One region of the Paenibacillus sp. AD87 genome, then DNA from elsewhere that is predicted to be linked to it. Evidence: a T-box and tRNA genes for the amino acid it is inferred to sense, from the RefSeq annotation. Region 1 holds a T-box; the other holds one or more tRNA genes.

Region 1 (4,557 bases):
TCCAACCGGGACAGCAAGACCTTGAGTGGCATATCCTTAGGCAGTGGCAGAACCGTATGCTCCCCTCCTGTGCGTGGTGCATTCACAAACGGAGCAAAGTCCGGGTAAGCATTAAGCTGTTGATACAGCTTGTTCATCCGGGCAGCATAACGACTGCGGATGACTTTGCCATGGTGGGCAAACATCCCGTTACGGATGTAGACTTCAAGTGCTGCCTGGGATAGTACCGCAGTGTCAATATCGAGCATTTTTTTGTATTTACTAAACGATGCAGTAAGACTTGCAGGCAGAATAGCCACGCCAATCCGCAGGCCGGGAAACAGGATTTTGGAGTAACTTTTCAAATAAATGACTCGCCCTTCCGTATCATAGGACCATAACGGGTCCTGCTTTGTGTTCTCTTCCAAATCAACCAAGAAATCATCCTCTACCAGATAGACATCATAACGCTGCGCCAGGCGGATTAATTTTTTCTTCTCAGCTGCCGTCAGGGAAGTCCCAATCGGGTTGTGAAAACGCGGCATAACATAAAAAAATTTGATGTCTCCTTCGCGGAACTGTCGTTCGAGTGCGTCCCAATCCAGGCCCTCCAGAGAGCGCCTGACACATACAATAGGGACATTCAGTCCTTGAAGAAGCGAAGGCATATTATGATAACCCGGTAGTTCCAGCATTACCTGCTTTTTCCCATTTGGAAAAGGCATTAACGCCAGCACAGCTAGAGCTTGCTGCACCCCTGAAGTAATAAAGAACTGCTCCTTCCGGGCAAACACCTGATAATCGGCGAATTGCTTCTGCAACAATTCAATCAAGGAAGGCAAGCCTCTCTCGGTTCCATACAAAAACAAATCCGCCTGTTTCTTCTCCATTGCCTGATCCACACAATGGCGAAAATCGGAATAAGGGAATACACGCGGATCAGGAGCTGCAGAGGCAAAATCCAGCGGTCCCTGCCACTCTCCATCCTCCACTTCGGCTCCATTCTGTACCGCATAATATCCGGACTGAGGCACCGCGTAGACCAGATGCCGCTCTTCCAGCCACTCATACGCTCGTATGGCTGTACTCACACTACATTGATACTGCTCAGCCAGAACACGCACAGCCGGCAGTTTGATTCCTTTGTCCTGCCATTGTCCACTATTCTGCTGCCGCAATTGGTCCTGAATCCATTGCTTAAGTGATTCGGCGATTATTTCGTATTTTCTCATTGGATTCTGCAACTCCTCCGACTTCAGCATTACCTTAAGTGTACCGGTACAGTAAACGTTTTTGTCTATTGTACCACTATTGGTCTGGCAGTATATTGAATAAGGTCAGACAGCGTACGCAGCAACATATGCGCGGTTGTAGTAGTAAAGAAAAACCGTATTATTGGAGGAAACCCTATGAACAATAGCCAGACTAGAACATACGCATATGTAGCAGCTGTTTTATATGCAGCCATTATTGGTTTATCCTTTTTATTTGTCAAAATGACGGTGAGTGTGGCACATCCAATTGATGTACTTGCACATCGTTTTGCTTTGTCATTACTCGTAGTCAGCATCCCTGTCATTTTCGGATGGATCAAGATCAAGCTAACCCTTCGTGATCTGTGGCGTATCATTCCGTTAGGGCTGCTCTCTCCTGTTTTGTTCTTTGCCTTTCAGGCATTCGGGTTAGTCTCGTCCAACTCATCGGAAGCAGGGATTATCCAGGCGATGGCCCCCGTATTCACACTTGTGTTAGCCTCTATCTTTCTTAAGGAACGTACATCCCTTTTGCAAAAACTGTTCCTGCTGCTGTCCGTGGCGGGTGTAATCTTTATTTTCTTGATGAAAGGAAGCGGGATGTCGGCAGGAAACTTTAAAGGTATTGCTTTACTGCTGCTCTCCACGGTGTGTTTTGCAGGTTATGGTGTGTTGGCAAGACCCTTGGCGCAGAAATATAAACCGATGGAATTGACCTGGGTGACCCTGATGGTTGGATTTATCGTGTTCAACGCAGCTTCTCTGATTCGTCATGCGTCGAGCGGAACCATGATGGATTATGTGAAGCCACTCGGAGATGCATCTTACCTAGGAGCACTGGCCTATCTGGCCGTCCTCTCCACCATGTTCTCCACGCTGCTGGCGAGTTATGCCCTGACTCATCTGGAAGCTTCCAAAATGAGTGTATTCAGTAATTTGTCCACACTCATTTCGATTGCTGGCGGAGCCTGGATATTGCATGAACCTGTCCATGGATACCACTTTGTTGGAGCCTTGCTGATCATCGCAGGTGTACTTGGCACCAATATGAGCGGAAGAAAACGCAAGCTGGTCAATCCAGATAAAGCATGATACAATGTGAAAAATTATAAACGGATGTTATCAACAATGATGAAGAGAAGTACACAGGACAGGATACCTCAGAGAGCCGGCGGATGGTGTGAGCAGGTGTATCGGTCATGTGGAAATGGGCTTCGGAGTTCCGAGTTGAACCCTTTCTGCCACCTGTACTCAGGAGCGCGGATCGTCAGTAGGCAAGGCGGCATGTTCAGCCGTTATCCATGGACAGGATATCGATAAGGAATATGTGGGCTTTCTGCATATATTTATCCGTATCCCTCAAGTGGGCCGCAACCAGCGGCCAATTAAGGTGGCACCGCGAAGCATAAGCTTCGTCCTTCTATTCTGTTCCCGTCTGGGAAACAGGATGAAGGACGAGGCTTTTTTGATTTATGTATGTACCCAAAACTGTTGCAGGCTGAAAGGAGGTGATGGTCGTGGAAGACGGCTGGTGGCGTCAGCAATTAAGGATCGAAAAATTACAACATCAAAGGAGAATGAACCATGAACAAGAACAAAGACATTATTTTAACCGGAGACCGGACAACAGGACAGCTTCATCTCGGCCATTACGTTGGCAGCCTGCGCAGTCGGGTGCAATTGCAGGATGAGTACAAAACGTATATTTTACTGGCTGATGTACAGGCGCTTACGACCCACTATGATCAACCGGGGATGATTGCAGACAGCGTGCATCAAGTGACACTCGATTATCTTGCCGTAGGTATCGATCCCAATAAAGCCACTCTGTTCATCCAGTCGATGATCCCGGAAATTGCCGAGCTGACTGTCATATTCTCCATGTTTATCACGGTGAACAATCTTCGGCATAATCCCACGATTAAAAACGAAGCGCGTGACCGTGGCTATAAGGATCTCTATTACGGATTTCTCGGTTATCCCGTCAGTCAGGCTGCGGATATTGCGTTCTGCAAAGCAACCCTTGTTCCCGCGGGGGAAGACCAGATCCCACATATCGAAACAGCGCGGAAGCTGGTCCGGCGGTTCAATGAATTATATTCGCCAGTTCTGCCTGAACCACGTATTCTGACCGGAGAACGGCTGGGCGGACTGGATGGCGTGGGCAAAATGAGCAAAAGCATGGGCAATGCCATCTCGTTGAATGCTCATCCTGATGATGTGTATGCCAAGCTGGCCAGGGCAAAAACCGATCCTGCCCGCATTCATCGTTCTGACCCAGGACATCCGGATATTTGTCCGGTATTTGCCTATCACCAGCTGTTTCGAAAGGATCAGGCCGCTGAGATTCATGCGAGCTGTAGTGACGGCACCATTGGTTGTAAGGATTGCAAGATGATTGCAGGCACTGCAATTAACGAACTGCTCTCCCCTTTCCGTGAACGGAGAAATTACTATGAACAACGTGGACATGAAGTGAAGGAAATCCTCGTGGAAGGCACACGCCAGGCCCGTCAGGCTGCACGTGAGACGATGCTTGAGGTTCGTGAAGCGATGGGGATACGTTATTTCGACTGACGGTATGAGAAGGCTTGATCACGTTAACACTGCTGAGAACAGTATATTGGGAAAAGAGGTCCCCTCAGCATGAAACCAACACAGCCTTCTTTTTTGCAAGCCATGATGTTAATGATGTTATCTGTAGGCCTGATCAGTCACGTCCTGATCATCCCTGCCCTTTTGTCTTCGGCCAAAAGAGATGCATGGATATCCGTTCTGTTGTCTGCAGGGCCTTATCTTTTATTCACTCTAATGCTTGCCTATGTCTCTCGTTTTCTCCAGCACCAAACCCTGCATGAATGGCTGACTTCCCATCTTGGCAAGCCTCTTGGCATGCTGTTTCGGGTGGGAAACAGCCTCTTTTTTCTGTCCGTGATCTACTTCACTCTGCATGATACCACCACTTGGGCCAAAACCAATTACCTGACGGAGACGCCCATATTGGTTACAAGCATTGCTCTGATGTCTCTCTGTGCCTATGCGGCCTATAAAGGAATACGCTCTCTGGCATTTACAGCAGGTTTGATCCTGCCCCTGGTTGTGCTGCTTGGCTTCTATGTAGCTATCGTCAATACACAGTACAAGGATTACAGTCGTCTGCTGCCTGTGCTTGAACATGGCTGGCATCCCGTGCTTCATGGCACAGTCTACAGTCTTGCAGGCATGTTTGAGTTGCTGTTCATCTGGTATCTGCAGCCCCACCTCTCCAAACGGATACGTGTATGGCAGTACCTGATGCTCGCGTTAATTATCCTTGGGCTGACAC
Region 2 (4,557 bases), on a different contig from region 1:
CACTGGAGTATACGCTGATTCAGGCTATCCAAAATGCCGATGAAGCCCAGGCCTCCTCTCACCTCCATCAGTTGCTTGAAGTGCTGTTCGGCATGGAATGTACACCGGAAGAATATCAGGTAGCACTTACCCGATTGTTAACACATATTTTGCAGATGATGCAGGAATCCGGTATACGATTGGGACAGATCTCCAAAGGCCATGGGTCTATCTTCAATGAACTTCATGCTCTACAGTACGCAGCTGAGGTTGAGCAATGGTTTAACAATCATATCATCACACCGATCATTCTCATTTTGAAAGAAAGACAGTACACCCAATATCAGCACATATCCGAGAAAATGATTGCCATCATCCAGCAAGAATACGATAAGGATCTGACGTTGGAGGAATGCGCATCCAGACTTCACTACAATGCCAACTACCTAAGTAGTGTGTTCCGCAAAGAGACAGGCTGTGCTTTCAGTGAGTATCTGACGAAGTACCGCTTCAGTATAGCTAAAAAGTGGCTTGACGAAAGCGAGCTAGCGGTCAAGGATATTGCCGCACGGCTTCGTTATAACAACCCGCAGAACTTTATCCGTTCTTTTCGAAAATGGGAAGGGATCACTCCTGGACAGTATAGGGAACGAAAGCAGAAGCCTGATCTATCCATAAAGCAGTAAACGGCTCTTTTGGGGATGAAGTACGAGGGTTATAACTATTTCTATCTATAGAAGAAGAACGTTTGTTATTTAGTCGAAGAATAAGTTGTTTTATATATGAACATCAAAAGGGAGCAGTATAACTGCTCCCTTTGCTCCCTTAAAATTTCATCTAAATTAATTATTGCTGAAATGGGTCTACTGTTACTTGGGCCGTACCACTTTCATATTCGGTTGCTCCAATTGAATCAGAATTTTACCGAACTTCCCTCCACGTGAGAATGTAACCATACCATCCTTGTAAGTGTCTCTAATATATTGCTCAGCCAGGGCAAGTGAACCTTCATCCGTTGGCAGTTCGTGCGTGCTAAGCCACTCCTGAAGCTTATCAACGACTTCCTCAACAGGCATCTCCATATAACTTGTTTCTTTAGTGATTAAGGTGGTGTAAGAATAATCTTTCAGGTACAGCAGCTGTTGTATATATCCCATATCTCCAGCGTTGTATGATGGATAGACACCTAGTACCTCTTTAAGCTCATCTATTAGTGTGTGCTCTCTCGATCCAGCCATCGTGCTGATATAAACATACTTTCGAGCAGTGCTGATCGCCTGTTCAATTGTTTCCCAATTCGAAATCGCCGGGCACATGGATGCAAATGCAAAATCATATTTCTTCTTCCAGCCTTTGTCCTGAATCGATATGTCCTCGAACCGCTCTGAAACGATATCAATACTGGATGTAAGGGATGCAGGAATTGTCTCCTTCATTAATGAAACTAACAGTTCAGAGGGCTCTACAGCTGTAACAGTCGCTCCTTTGGTTGCAAAAGGAATCGTAAATATGCCCGACGCTGCTCCAATGTCTAATATCGATAACCCGTCAAAACTCACTCCCTGATTTTCAATCCAGCCTATGATGCGTCCGGATCGCTGCTTTCCTTCTTCTGTAAACGACTGTTGATGATATTCTCTAGCCCATCGTTCAAAATGCTGATTTCGCGTCAAACGTTGCGCTCTTCATATTGTATATTGAAGCTGTGGACTGATTCTTCCACGCTTCTTCCCACACAGATAGATCGAATAATATTTCAGGATGCTTGGATATATGTTGTTCCTCAGACAAATTGCTTCACTCCATTTCTTTTATAAAATATAAATTCGCAAAAAGGATATTTTCTTGTTTTGATAAGCATCTTTTATATGAATTTAATAGAGCTATAATATCCGCAATTATTTGAAATAATATCAGAGCTTTATATATCTACAATATACTCATTGAAGTTATGCATCAATACATAAACAAAAATAACTTCATCTCCTTCTATAAGCCATAAGAAATTAGGGGATGAAATTGACGCAGTAGCACAGCAATTGAAAGGTCGCCAATTTACAGGTAAAGCAGTACTTTCAATCTAGAGATACCAGAATATCGCGTATTGTCCAAGCACATCATGCTGGATTCCCCCTCAGTAATAGTGTTGTGGTTACCTACGAGATTCATTCAGGAGCCCCTCTTTGCTTAACTGCCGCACGTTCATCTTCAATTCCACCAAATAAAAAAAAGCTCATTAGATTTTGCATCTAATGAGCTTTTCCTTACTTGCTTGAATACCGGCGAGAGGACTCGAACCTCCACGGTTTCCCACTCGATTTTGAGTCGAGCGCGTCTGCCATTCCGCCACGCCGGCATATGATGTTTTTATGAAAATATACTGGAGGCGCCACCCAGATTCGAACTGGGGATAAAGCTTTTGCAGAGCTGTGCCTTACCACTTGGCTATGGCGCCATATTTTGGAGCGGACGACGGGAATCGAACCCGCGACCCTCGCCTTGGCAAGGCGATGCTCTACCGCTGAGCCACGTCCGCATAATGGCTGGGGATATAGGATTTGAACCTATGCATGACGGAGTCAAAGTCCGTTGCCTTACCGCTTGGCTAATCCCCAAAAAACAAAAGGGCGATCGAGGGGAATTGAACCCCCGAATGCCGGATCCACAAACCGGTGCGTTAACCACTTCGCCACGACCGCCATAATACAATATGCTCTTAAAAGTTAATTGGCAGGGGCAGCAGGAATTGAACCCACACCAACGGTTTTGGAGACCGTTGTTCTACCTTTAAACTATGCCCCTAAAAACTGGTGGAGGATGATGGATTCGAACCACCGAACCCGTACGGGAGCAGATTTACAGTCTGATGCGTTTGGCCACTTCGCTAATCCTCCAGGATTACATGGTGCCGGCGAGAGGACTTGAACCCCCAACCTACTGATTACAAGTCAGTTGCTCTACCAGTTGAGCTACACCGGCGTATTAAGTTGTGATAAATGGTGGCTCGGGACGGAATCGAACCGCCGACACGAGGATTTTCAGTCCTCTGCTCTACCGACTGAGCTACCGAGCCACAATAAAGTTTAATCTCGAAACGTTACACTTTATCTAGGGCGTTCGGTGCCATATAGCAGATTTAGTGAACAGCTTCCTCATGTAAAGATTAAAATGGCGGAACCGACGGGATTCGAACCCGCGATCTCCTGCGTGACAGGCAGGCATGTTAGGCCAACTACACCACGGTTCCAGATCACTTTCTTGAAAGAAAGTATAATTGCGGGGGCAGGATTTGAACCTGCGGCCTTCGGGTTATGAGCCCGACGAGCTACCGGGCTGCTCCACCCCGCGTCGTTATTAAAAGTTATATGGTGGAGGCTGAGGGGATCGAACCCCCGACCCTCTGCTTGTAAGGCAGATGCTCTCCCAGCTGAGCTAAGCCTCCGAACAACACATTTATGATCTTATCATAAAACTGCTGTGAAAATCAACTTCTTTTTTTGAAGTTAGATATGACCCGTAGGGGATTCGAACCCCTGTTACCTCCGTGAAAGGGAGGTGTCTTAACCCCTTGACCAACGGGCCTTACTATGGCGGAGAGAGAGGGATTCGAACCCTCGAGACGCTTGTGGCGCCTACACGATTTCCAATCGTGCTCCTTCGGCCAACTCGGACACCTCTCCATATGGCTCCCCGAACAGGGCTCGAACCTGTGACAACTCGATTAACAGTCGAGTGCTCTACCAACTGAGCTATCAGGGAATATGCTTCAGAGATCATTCTCTGAAAACTAGATCCGAAACGAAATGTGCGATTTATAACTTGCATATTTGGATAAGCCCTCGACCGATTAGTACTGGTCAGCTCCATGCATTGCTGCACTTCCACCCCCAGCCTATCTACCTCGTCGTCTTCAAGGGGTCTTACATACTGGGAAATCTCATCTTGAGGGGGGCTTCACGCTTAGATGCTTTCAGCGCTTATCCCTTCCGTACATAGCTACCCAGCGGTGCTCCTGGCGGAACAACTGGTACACCAGCGGTACGTCCATCCCGGTCCTCTCGTACTAAGGACAGCTCCTCTCAAATTTCCTACGCCCACGACAGATAGGGACCGAACTGTCTCACGACGTTCTGAACCCAGCTCGCGTACCGCTTTAATGGGCGAACAGCCCAACCCTTGGGACCTACTTCAGCCCCAGGATGCGATGAGCCGACATCGAGGTGCCAAACCTCCCCGTCGATGTGGACTCTTGGGGGAGATAAGCCTGTTATCCCCAGGGTAGCTTTTATCCGTTGAGCGATGGCCCTTCCATGCGGTACCACCGGATCACTAAGCCCGACTTTCGTCCCTGCTCGACTTGTAGGTCTCGCAGTCAAGCTCCCTTATGCCTTTGCACTCTTCGAATGATTTCCAACCATTCTGAGGGAACCTTTGGGCGCCTCCGTTACTCTTTAGGAGGCGACCGCCCCAGTCAAACTGCCCACCTGACACTGTCCCCGCACCGGATTACGGTACCAGGTTAGAACCTAGATACGATCAGGGTGGTATCCCAACGGTGCCTCCACGCAAGCTGGCGCT

What was found. The T-box of region 1 lies ahead of trpS (tryptophan--tRNA ligase). A T-box ahead of a tRNA ligase gene usually reads a tRNA of that ligase, here a tRNA-Trp.
Region 2: it encodes a tRNA-Trp, which carries the amino acid that the T-box ahead of trpS (tryptophan--tRNA ligase) is inferred to sense. The anticodon was not compared.

What each region holds. Positions count from the first base shown of each region.
Region 1 covers NZ_LXQN01000022.1:208,662-213,218, forward strand. Annotated here, with positions in the region: gene gpAD87_RS29115 (aminotransferase-like domain-containing protein) at 1-1,211, opposite strand, end outside; gene gpAD87_RS29120 (DMT family transporter) at 1,389-2,324, shown strand; T-box leader at 2,352-2,655, shown strand; gene trpS (tryptophan--tRNA ligase) at 2,817-3,809, shown strand; gene gpAD87_RS29130 (GerAB/ArcD/ProY family transporter) at 3,879-4,557, shown strand, end outside.
Region 2 covers NZ_LXQN01000007.1:837-5,393, reverse strand. Annotated here, with positions in the region: gene gpAD87_RS00145 (helix-turn-helix domain-containing protein) at 1-665, shown strand, start outside; gene gpAD87_RS00140 (class I SAM-dependent methyltransferase) at 849-1,652, opposite strand; tRNA gene gpAD87_RS00135 (tRNA-Leu) at 2,257-2,335, opposite strand; tRNA gene gpAD87_RS00130 (tRNA-Cys) at 2,361-2,434, opposite strand; tRNA gene gpAD87_RS00125 (tRNA-Gly) at 2,441-2,515, opposite strand; tRNA gene gpAD87_RS00120 (tRNA-Gln) at 2,520-2,594, opposite strand; tRNA gene gpAD87_RS00115 (tRNA-His) at 2,606-2,678, opposite strand; tRNA gene gpAD87_RS00110 (tRNA-Trp) at 2,708-2,781, opposite strand; tRNA gene gpAD87_RS00105 (tRNA-Tyr) at 2,788-2,873, opposite strand; tRNA gene gpAD87_RS00100 (tRNA-Thr) at 2,883-2,958, opposite strand; tRNA gene gpAD87_RS00095 (tRNA-Phe) at 2,977-3,052, opposite strand; tRNA gene gpAD87_RS00090 (tRNA-Asp) at 3,149-3,226, opposite strand; tRNA gene gpAD87_RS00085 (tRNA-Met) at 3,254-3,327, opposite strand; tRNA gene gpAD87_RS00080 (tRNA-Val) at 3,346-3,421, opposite strand; tRNA gene gpAD87_RS00075 (tRNA-Glu) at 3,490-3,561, opposite strand; tRNA gene gpAD87_RS00070 (tRNA-Ser) at 3,568-3,659, opposite strand; tRNA gene gpAD87_RS00065 (tRNA-Asn) at 3,663-3,738, opposite strand; partial or broken rRNA gene gpAD87_RS00060 (23S ribosomal RNA) at 3,807-4,557, opposite strand, start outside.